2 regions of the Sphingobacterium puteale genome follow, and region 1 is predicted to be linked to the other one. Evidence: riboswitches for the same ligand, from Rfam matches in the RefSeq annotation. Region 1 holds a riboswitch; the other holds the start of a gene.
The links. A riboswitch is a leader RNA that binds a small molecule or an ion and turns the genes downstream of it on or off. The one in region 1 is predicted to bind S-adenosylmethionine.
Positions count from the first base shown of each region.

Region 2: it holds a riboswitch for S-adenosylmethionine, as region 1 does, so the genes downstream of both, ABTV71_RS06195 (5-oxoprolinase) here and metE (5-methyltetrahydropteroyltriglutamate--homocysteine S-methyltransferase) in region 1, are expected to answer to the same signal.

Region 1 is NZ_CP158959.1:651,439-656,726, reverse strand. Features, by position in the region: gene ABTV71_RS02630 (sensor histidine kinase) at 1-1,171, shown strand, start outside; gene ABTV71_RS02625 (response regulator transcription factor) at 1,226-1,915, shown strand; SAM riboswitch class I at 2,068-2,171, shown strand; gene metE (5-methyltetrahydropteroyltriglutamate--homocysteine S-methyltransferase) at 2,247-4,559, shown strand; gene ABTV71_RS02615 (tetratricopeptide repeat protein) at 4,651-5,157, opposite strand.
Region 2 is NZ_CP158959.1:1,495,216-1,500,503, reverse strand. Features, by position in the region: gene ABTV71_RS06205 (N-acetylmuramoyl-L-alanine amidase) at 1-1,355, shown strand, start outside; gene ABTV71_RS06200 (DUF3050 domain-containing protein) at 1,416-2,180, opposite strand; SAM-I-IV-variant riboswitch at 2,392-2,485, shown strand; gene ABTV71_RS06195 (5-oxoprolinase) at 2,552-2,815, shown strand; gene ABTV71_RS06190 (RagB/SusD family nutrient uptake outer membrane protein) at 2,914-4,431, opposite strand; gene ABTV71_RS06185 (SusC/RagA family TonB-linked outer membrane protein) at 4,437-5,288, opposite strand, start outside.

The sequences.
Region 1 (5,288 bases):
TAAATTATCCCGGCAAAATGCCCGGTATGAATTCAACGTCTACGACTCTGTTGCCATGTTCGGTGGTAAAAAGGCTGATTACATCGAAGATGTCGCTATTGGGATGGAGCTTGCCAAAAGACCGCTAAAAGACCGGCTAAACGTCATTATTGTTCAGGAACTCTTAAAAGAAGAACTGGCACAACGTGAGATCAAAGCGCCGTTTAATATCGAAATATGGAGCACAAGCAACATCTTGCTGAACAATATTCTGAATGAAGCCGAATTAAACAGCCCTATAAATACCACAAAGTACTCAACTGCTCTTTTTAAAGGTGACATCGGTGCTGCACCAGGAAAACTGACCATATACTTTCCGAATAAAAAGGCGATTATTGCGGACAACATGGGGTATTTGTTACTGCCCATGCTCGCGCTCCTATTTCTATTGGTCGGATGCTTTGCGTATACGCTTATTATTATCTTCAGGCAAAAGAAAGTATCTGAAATGAAAACCGACTTCATAAACAACATGACACATGAGTTCAAAACTCCCGTGGCTACGATTATGATCGCCAGCGAATCACTCAAGGATCCGGACATCAATGCAGACCATAAACGTGTACAGAAATTGGCCAATATCATTTATGATGAGAATGTTCGTCTCGGAAATCATATTGAAAGGGTACTGGATTTGGCAAAACTTGAAAAAGAAACATTGAAACTTGACCGCGAAGATGTTCATATCAACGACCTTGTCGCCGCTGTTACCGACAGTATGCAGCTTCGGATGCAGAACATTGGCGGAAAATTCAGTGTCGATCTCGCTGCAACAAAGGATATTGTTGTCGGGGATGAACTGCATTTCTCCAATGTATTTTACAACTTAATGGACAATGCAATTAAGTACAGCAAAGGAGATCTACATGTAAATATCAGTTCTAAAAATATTGGCGACAATATTGTTATCACCATTGCCGACAATGGAATCGGGATGAGCCGGGATCATTTACAAAAGATATTTGATCAGTTTTATCGTATTCCCACCGGAAATGTCCACAATGTCAAAGGCTTTGGCTTAGGCTTAAGTTATGTACAGGATATATTGAGAAGACTTAATGGAAGAATCACTGTAAAAAGTGAAAAAGATAAGGGCACAACCTTTGAGGTAATTTTGCCCATAAAAAAATAACACGTTCCTTTTTTGTATATTCAGGGAACATTAGTGAAAATTAATAGATTCATTATGCAAAAGATATTATTAGCAGAAGATGATCCCAATTTGGGGGATCTTTTAAAGGATTATCTCGAATTAAAGGGAAAATTTGACGTCACGCTCTGTATAGACGGGGATGAAGCCATCTCCCAATTCAAAAAAAATGATTACGACTTATGCATTTTCGATGTCATGATGCCTAAAAAAGACGGTTTTACCGTAGGCCGCGAAATCAGAAAAACAAATAGCACTGTACCGATCATCTTCGCCACCGCAAAGGGGATGATGGAAGACAAGACTGAGGCGTTTGAATTAGGTGGAGATGATTATATTACCAAGCCGTTCCGTGTTGAGGAGTTACTGCTTCGGATTAATGCCCTTCTGAAACGTAGCGTAAGAGACAAAGAAGATGAAGTGGTTGCAGACAAATTTGAAATTGGAGATTACTTCTTTGATTATACAAGTCAGCAGATTTCCTACAAGGGCCAAACGCAAAAATTATCAACAAAAGAGGCCGAGTTGCTTCGTTTACTTTGTTTAAAAAAGAATGATGTATTGACCCGTGAAGAAGCCTTATTAAAAATATGGCATGACGACAATTATTTCACCGGCAGAAGTATGGATGTATTTCTCAGCAAACTTCGCAAATATCTAAAAGAAGATAACAAGGTAGAAATTGTCAATGTGCACGGGAAAGGATACAAACTTCTGGTAAGCTAAAAGCATAGCGGGTGAGATTCAACTGAACAATTTCACCCTGCTTTCCAATGAAAAGAAAGAAATAAAACATTTCTATTCTTAGTAGATTATAAAAAATACATGCTCTTTTATAAAAAATTTGCATGTCAAAAAAAAATGTGCTAACTTAGCGTCGCTTATAGAGAAAGGCAGAGGGAATAGACCCGATGAAGCCTTAGCAACCTGTCCCTTGACAAGGTGCTAAATTCTACCCTACTTGACATGGGAATGATAAGCCGAAGTCACCGAATTCTAGTGTGTCCTTCTCTCTAGCAAGAAATATAGTTGAAAAAGAAATATTAAAAACATTATTATGTTATTGACTAACAATTTAGGTTACCCTCGTGTGGGCGCGTTCCGCGAATTGAAAAAAGCCAATGAGGCCTATTGGGCTAAAAAATCTTCTGTTGAGGAATTATTGGACACAGCAAAAAAAATTCGTGAAGGCAATTGGAAAACACAAAAAGATGCTGGAATAGATTTGATCCCTTCCAACGACTTCTCTTTTTACGATCAAGTATTGGATTTAACCCTTACTGTTGGTGCTATTCCTGCTCGTTATCATTCTTTGTTGAATAAAGTAGACAACAACTACAGCTTAGACTTATATTTTGCAATGGCGCGCGGTTTCCAGCAAGAAGGAATTGACGTGACTGCAATGGAGATGACCAAGTGGTTGGATACCAACTACCACTATATGGTTCCTGAATTCACAAAAGATCAAGAGTTTAAATTGACTTCTGAGAAATTCCTGAATGAATACAACGAAGCAAAATCATTGGGTATTGAGACAAAACCTGTTTTATTAGGCCCAATCACTTACCTTTTGATCGGTAAAGAAAAAGAAGCTGGTTTCGACCGTATCGACCTATTGGATAAATTAGTTCCTGTATATGAGCAAATCTTGTCTAAATTGGCAGAAGCTGGAGCACAATATGTTCAGATCGACGAGCCTTTCTTGGCTTTAGATTTAGATGCAAAAGTAAAAGCATTATACCAACCTACGTTCGAGAAATTGGCTGCTGCTGCCAAAAACATCAAATTGATCGCGACAACTTACTTCGAAGCTTTAAAAGATAACGAAGATATCGCGGTTAACTTACCGATCCATGCATTACACTTGGATTTAGTACGTGGAGAAAACCAATTGGATACCGTTTTAGCTAAAGTTCCAGCTTCATTGACATTATCTTTAGGTATTGTTGAAGGCCGTAACATCTGGAAAAACGATTACGAAAAATCATTGGTTAAAATCAAACAAGCAGTTGATGCACTAGGCAAAGACCGCGTTTGGATTGCTCCTTCTTCCTCTTTATTGCACGTCCCTTTTGATTTGGACAATGAGCACAATGAGCAATCATTACCTGCTGAAGTGAAAAACTGGTTAGCGTTCGCTAAACAAAAATTAGCGGAGGTAAAAGACCTTGCAGTTTTAGCAGAAGGTGAAGTTGACGCCGAAACAGCAAAACGTTTTGAAGCAAACAAAGCTGCAGCTGAAAGCCGCCGTACTTCTCCATTGATCCACAAACCAGAGGTAAAAGAACGCACAAGCAACATTACTGATGATGATGCAAAACGTACATCAGTTTTTGCTGACCGTAAAGCAGCACAACAAGCGAAGTTCAACTTGCCAGCATTCCCTACCACAACGATCGGTTCATTTCCGCAAACGAAAGATGTGCGTAAATGGAGAGCTGATCTAAAAAAAGGAGCGATCACACAAGAAGAATACGATAAAGCAATTGCTGAAGAAACCGAAAACACAATCCGTCTTCAAGAGCAATTGGATATCGACGTATTGGTTCACGGCGAGTTCGAACGTAATGACATGGTTGAATACTTCGGTGAGCAATTGGCGGGATATGCATTCACTCAAAACGGTTGGGTACAATCTTACGGTTCACGCTGTGTGAAACCTCCAATTATCTACGGAGATGTATATCGTCCACAAGATATGACTGTACGTTGGTCTTCTTACGCGCAATCATTGACTAACCGTCCGGTTAAAGGCATGTTGACTGGCCCTGTTACCATCTTACAATGGTCTTTCGTACGTAACGACCAACCACGTTCAACAACGACTTACCAAATTGCATTAGCGATCCTGGATGAGGTACAAGCGTTGGAAAAAGCAGGTATCAAAATCATTCAGATCGATGAGCCAGCTATCCGCGAGGGTTTGCCATTGCGCAAAGCAGATCAAAAAGATTACCTGAACTGGGCGGTACGTGCATTCCGTGTTTCTTCATCCAATGTAGAAGATGATACGCAGATCCACACACACATGTGTTATTCTGAGTTCAACAATGTGATCGAAGATATCGCAGCAATGGATGCTGACGTTATCACGATCGAGACTTCACGTTCACAAATGAAATTATTGAATGCATTTGCCGGTGATTTCAAATACCCGAACGATATCGGTCCGGGTGTATACGATATCCACTCACCGCGTGTACCAAGCAAAGACGAGATGGTAGACTTATTGCGCAAAGCAAAAGCAGTAGTTCCTGCGGAACAACTTTGGGTTAACCCTGACTGTGGTTTGAAGACACGTGCTTGGCCTGAAACCAAAGCCGCTTTAGAATCAATGGTTGATGCTGCAAAAATCTTAAGAGCAGAATAATTCTTAAACTATATTGATAAAAGCCCAAGATGAGAATTCATCTTGGGCTTATTTTTTGAGCATTTTATTCGAAATCAAGCATCTCCTTCAGTTATTTACCTCGCTTTTTGCTTGTCTTGATCATTTCCTGTTTTCCTTTAATCCGATCTTCGACAGACTTTATGACCGTGGACAGATCGCTGTCCAGGTTATCCAACTTAGCCATTTTGAGGATTTTTAAAGCCTTTTTGTATTTCTTTAATTTCTCAAGCAGCAACACCTTCTTAATCCAGATCGCTGTCAGGGACATACCGGGCAATGTCAATGCATATTTGATGGTTTTCTTTGCTGCTTCGTAATCGCCCATGTCTATTAAGGTCTGTATAAAATAAGGATACACCTCCAAAGCATGCACATTATGGCTGAGAGCTTCCTGAAAATATTTCTTTGCCTGTTCATAATCAAACAGCTGCTCCGCATAGACCCGCCCCATTAGGCACAATGCCATCGTATTGGATTCATCGTATGACAAGGCATAGGATAAGGATTCTAGCGTATCCTCCAGATAATATGGATAATTATCCAAGGCCTGGAGAACATATTTATTCACTGAATTCATCGTTTTTTTAAAACATTACATGAGTATTGAGCTTCTTGCGGCTACCTCTAGCCACACAGATGCCATTTCCTTTTATCGGTTAGATCATCTCAAATGATCGCGTGGCAATACAGACATCACAATCCGATGTC
Region 2 (5,288 bases), 840 kb from region 1:
TTATTGCACTGGTTAGCTTTTGTACCCTGGTTCCCTGTCTTAAATTTAAGACCGATTATGTCGATTTAAACGATCCCAAAACAAAGTTAAATCAGGAGATAGCGTTTCAAGAGCAGTTACGCAATTCCAATGCCCCCTTGTCGATCGAACCCGAAGAACAGCTCAACCTATGGGACCGGATGGAGTTAAAAAAAATATCCACTTATGCTTACCTACTAATCGCAATCTTCTTTCTGATACGATTAGTTTATCGCAGCTTAACCCTCGCATACTTTTTAAAGAAGATGGATTTTCAGGAGCATCAGGGAATTAAAGTGATCCCGCCGTTTAATCGCTTCAATAATTGTTCGATCTTTCATTACATCGTTATGGATAAAAACGCACTTAAAAGTTATGAAGGCCAGCTCATCTTTGCCCACGAGGCTCAGCATATTCGAAAAGGACATGCCTGGGACAAATTCTACATCGAACTAATGTGCTGCTTCTTCTGGATAAACCCGGCCATTTATTGGGTCCGGAAAGAACTGCATCGTCTACATGAATTTCAGGTCGACCGTGCAGTGGGAGAATGCTATGGAAAGACCAATTATGCGAGCTTCTTGCTGAATCTGACACAACAACATCAACAAATAGATTATATGCAAAGTAGAATTTTAAAAAACCAAAATGAATTGGTAGAACGCATCGACAGGTTGATGCGAAATCTATCGCCGCGCACGAAAGGTTATCAGTATCTGCTGCTTGTTCCCTGTATATTCGTGTTAATTGTCTCTTTCTCTTTTATTAATCCCACGAAAGAAAAAATCACTGCTCTCACTGCTGTTAAAAACAGCGTAAAGACTATTGTTCTCGATCCGGGACATGGCGGCAAAGATAATGGTGCCACCAACAGCAAAGGCCTCAAAGAGAAAGATCTCACTTTACAGGCTTGTAAAATGATTCAAAATGAACTTGAAAAAGAAGGTTTTCAGGTTGTATTGACCCATTCGAAAGACGAATTTATGATGCTCAAAGACCGTGCAGCATTTACCGGCGATGCCTTGGTTTCCATTCATTTCGATGTTGATCCTTCAAACACAAAGCTGCCAATCGGCTTATTTTATCCAAAAGCTGTTGAATTTCCGAAGATACAGGATCAAAGTCGGGAGTTCGCATTCCGTCTCACACAAAATTTAAAAAATCAAGGATTGAGCACGCAGAAACCCGTTGAAAGCCACAGTCATGCGATTTTACGGGGAGCAAAAATACCGGCACTCATTGTCAGCTTAGGGAATATGAATACCTTTTCCAACACCTTGGACCCACAATTTATAAGCGCTTTTACCCATGCCTTAAAAACTTCGCTGTCGGAATAGTTTTCCGTAAAATTATCCGTTAAGTTCTTTTTACAAAGATTCCAAACAATAGAAGATTCCCTATAGGGAATCTTCTATTGCATTCCAGAGTTCAATGCGCTTTTGAAGCGCCTCTTTACTCACTATTTTCATTTCTTCCCACTTCTCGTCATCCTCTTTGGCCAGATCGGAGATCATCTGCATGGCCAAAGGGCCATGCTCATCACCGTCCAGATCAATATGACGTTGGAAATAATAGATAAAATTATCCAAGCTAGATTCAGGGAAGTTAGTTTTCAGCTCCTGCAAAATAGAAGTAAACATACCCGGAATAAGGTCCTCACGGCCAAATGTAAAAGCAGCCGCAATTTTATGTACCTCCCCTTCTTCAATCAGTTCAAAAGTAAAATTCAGAAAATCTTTGATCCTTTTGTCCAGTGTTGTCAATGCAATGGCATCAAAAATACTTTTGGATTTCTTGGCGTGCACGATAAACTTATTGATCAGATGCAGATCTGCTCCCATTTCACTCATTGCGTCCAGATACATTTCAAAATGGCTCAAACGGCGACCATCAATATATTCGTCAGATTCTTCCGCTAATACAATTTCGTTGATCAGATAGCGTGTCGATGGATGCTCGCTCGCAAACCAAGGTAAAGTCGTACAGGTCAATTTAATCTGTAAAGCTTTTAGTAAAGACATAAAATCCCATACGGCATACACATGCCCTTCTGTAAACGAACGTAGATTCTTGATCGTTTTGATCTTACGATACAAGGGGTGTTGCAATAATACCTCGCGTTCGGCAGCAATGTATTCGTTAATTTCCGCAATTCTATTCATGGCGCAAAAGTATTGTCTTATCTCTGTTTTTTAAAGTATTTTCAATGAGATTACAGTAACATGATAAATTTCTCGTCCAGTTATCCACTTCATAACCAAATCACAGCCAACAGCCCGCCCCTGCTTTTTGATCTCCTCATAGCTGTTGCTATCCCTAATTTGCAGTTAGAAAGAAAAATATTTTTTATTATAAAAATAATCTACTATATTTGTAGAGTATTCAGAATTGCATGATGCAATACCAACCGAGTGCAGGCACCGCGGTGGTAAATTAATACGGGTTTCGACCAAAATAAACGTCGCAGAACGATTATTTTCCCAACAAGATCTGGATACAGTTTATGGTTTAATCCTTTAAATTTTTAAATTGTATGGCTACTACAACAAATCTTTACCAACACTTACTGGAAAAATTCAGCTACTATTCTACGGACGAACTGATACAGCTCAACAATGACACCATTTTGGGTCAAGGCTGGGGATCATCGAAAGCTACCTTTAGAACAGCTTTGATCAGTACGTTCTCCAAAAGAGGACTGGATCTTTCCAACATCATTTCCAAGGAAGACGGTTTTACCTCGGTAAAGCAGGTGCCAGTACGTTTGGAACAGAACGTCTTGATTCCTTTACAGTAAGCGTTATCGGCACAAAAATAGCGCGCATCGAAAGGACTTCGTGCGCGCTGCTGTGATTGGTTTAGGAAATTGCCGATTTAAAAAAGGCTATAATCTTATTACTTATAGTTTGGATTCTGAATTAACACACCTGCGCTTTTCTCAATTTCTGTTTGTGGCAGCGGCCAGCGGTAAAATTTGTCTTCAAAATGATAGGGCACTTTACTGTCTTTGACCGCATTGAGTACTTCACCCGCGATATGCCAACGAATCAGATCGTAATGCCGCAGTCCTTCGAAAGCAAGTTCTACCCTTCTTTCGTGGCGGATACGTTCGCGCATTTTTTCCTTGGTATAACCGGCAGGAAACCCGGGCATCTGAACGCGGCTCCTCAGGGTATTCATGGCATCGTACACCGATGGATCTGGCCCGGCGATTTCATTTTGTGCTTCGGCATACATCAATAGCACCTCCGCAAAACGCAGCACAACCGCATCCTGTTGACTCAATGTTGAAAAGCCAAAAGGTAAGTTGGCCGGATCCAGGAATTTCAGCACCCCATAACCCGTAGGCCGCGGATTGGACGGTGTATGGATCTTACCGCCGCCAAAGTCGGGATGGTCCACAAAAATTGTTTTGCTCAACCGCGGATCCCGATCTTTAAACGGATTGGCCCGGTCCGTCAGCGGAGATTCACCATAAGGCAGGCCATCTTTGCATTCATAGGTATCCACGAGGTTTTGCAACGGCGAAGCTGCTATCCAATCGCCTAGGTACATGTCCCAGGGGGCTGTATTATTCGGTGCCAGAAAATTGACCGAAAAGATAATCTCGGGATTGTTCTTCTGTGTTGCGTCGCGAAAGACATTTTCAAAAGCCGTACTCAGGGTATACTCTTTCATGACATCGGTGCATAAATCTTTTACCTCTTTCAAAATTGCTAAATCGGGCACCCCTTTGTCACCATAAGCCGCAAACAGTAAAACCCGTGCTTTCAAGGCTTTTGCTGAACTTGCGGTCGCATGTCCCCCATTGTTGAAATAAGGTTTAGCCGCTAAGTTGGCGATCCCGAAATCCAGATCGGCCCGAATCTGTTTTAAAATATTCTCCGCACTTTCCTTTGGCTGACGTTGATTCTCCAAACTGAGGGGGGTCAGCACAAGTGGCACTTCACCATAGATACTGTACAATTGGAAATACACAAAAGCACGGATAAAGCGGGCTTCGGCTTCCATATTTTTCTTCTCTGCATCGTTCATATCCGAGCCGTTGTAGCCCTGAAGCTTCTCGATCAGGCGATTGGCACGTCCTATACCTACATAAGCATCGTTATAAATACCGGTTTCGTAGCCCCCTGTGGTCGGATTTAAGTTCCCACCGACGATTTCATTAACGCTACCTGAATTGAACTGATTGTAACCATTGTCGGTCAGACAATCCCGAAAAGGCATCCCATAAGAGAAAGCTTCACTCTGCAACGAGGCATATACACCGGCCAAGGCATTATCAAAATCCGATTTCTTGCCAAAATAGTTGTCCGAAGCGATCTGATCCAAAGGGTTGAGGTCCAAGGCACTGTTACATGAACCCAAAAATAGGCCGGATAGCATCAACGCTGTTATAAATTTCTTTTTCATAGCACTTAAAAGTTAACTTGTACACCAAATGAATAAATCTTGTTTTGTGGATACTGTACCAGATCACCATTTCCATAGCGTTCAGGGTCCAAGCCCTTAAATTTGGTCGCAGTAAGGAGGTTATCACCCGAAAAATAAACCCGCAAGCGATCAATTTTATATTTTTTTAATAACCCATCAGGTAAAGTATATCCTAACACGAGATTTTTCAACCTGAAATACGAAGCATCCTGTATAAAATAGCTGGAAGCCCGGCTGAATTTCTCCGGAGCACTCCAACCCCAATAAATACGGGGCATCGTTGTCGAAGGATTTTCAGGAGTCCAACGGTCTAACCAGTCTTTTGTCGGCGGGCTACCTTGTACAAATGGGGTTACGCCCCAGCCCGAAACATAGGATTTGACGCCATATACGCCTTGTAATAGGGCCGAAAAGTCAAAGCCCTTAAAACTAGCACTTAGATTAAAACTATAGTTCAGCTTTGGATCCACACCGGCTATCATTGTTCTGTCGTTGGCATCTATTTTTCCGTCACCATTGACATCCCGATACTTCAGATCGCCTGGCAGAGTATTGTCGTTAAACTGTTTTGGTGAGCTGCTCACTTCAGCCTCCGATTGAAAGATACCGACCACCTCGTAGGTATAGAAGCTATCCATGGCGTAGCCATTTTTTTTGATTGTATAGCCCCCAATTTCCGGTTCCCCAAATTTCACCAGTTTATTTTTAAAACGGTCGAGATTTGCACCCAGTTGATAGCGCAAACCTTCCAATGCGCCCGTGGTAAGCTGATTACGATACGTAATTCCTAATTCAATGCCTTTATTTTCAACGATACCGTCATTGATATTTGGGGC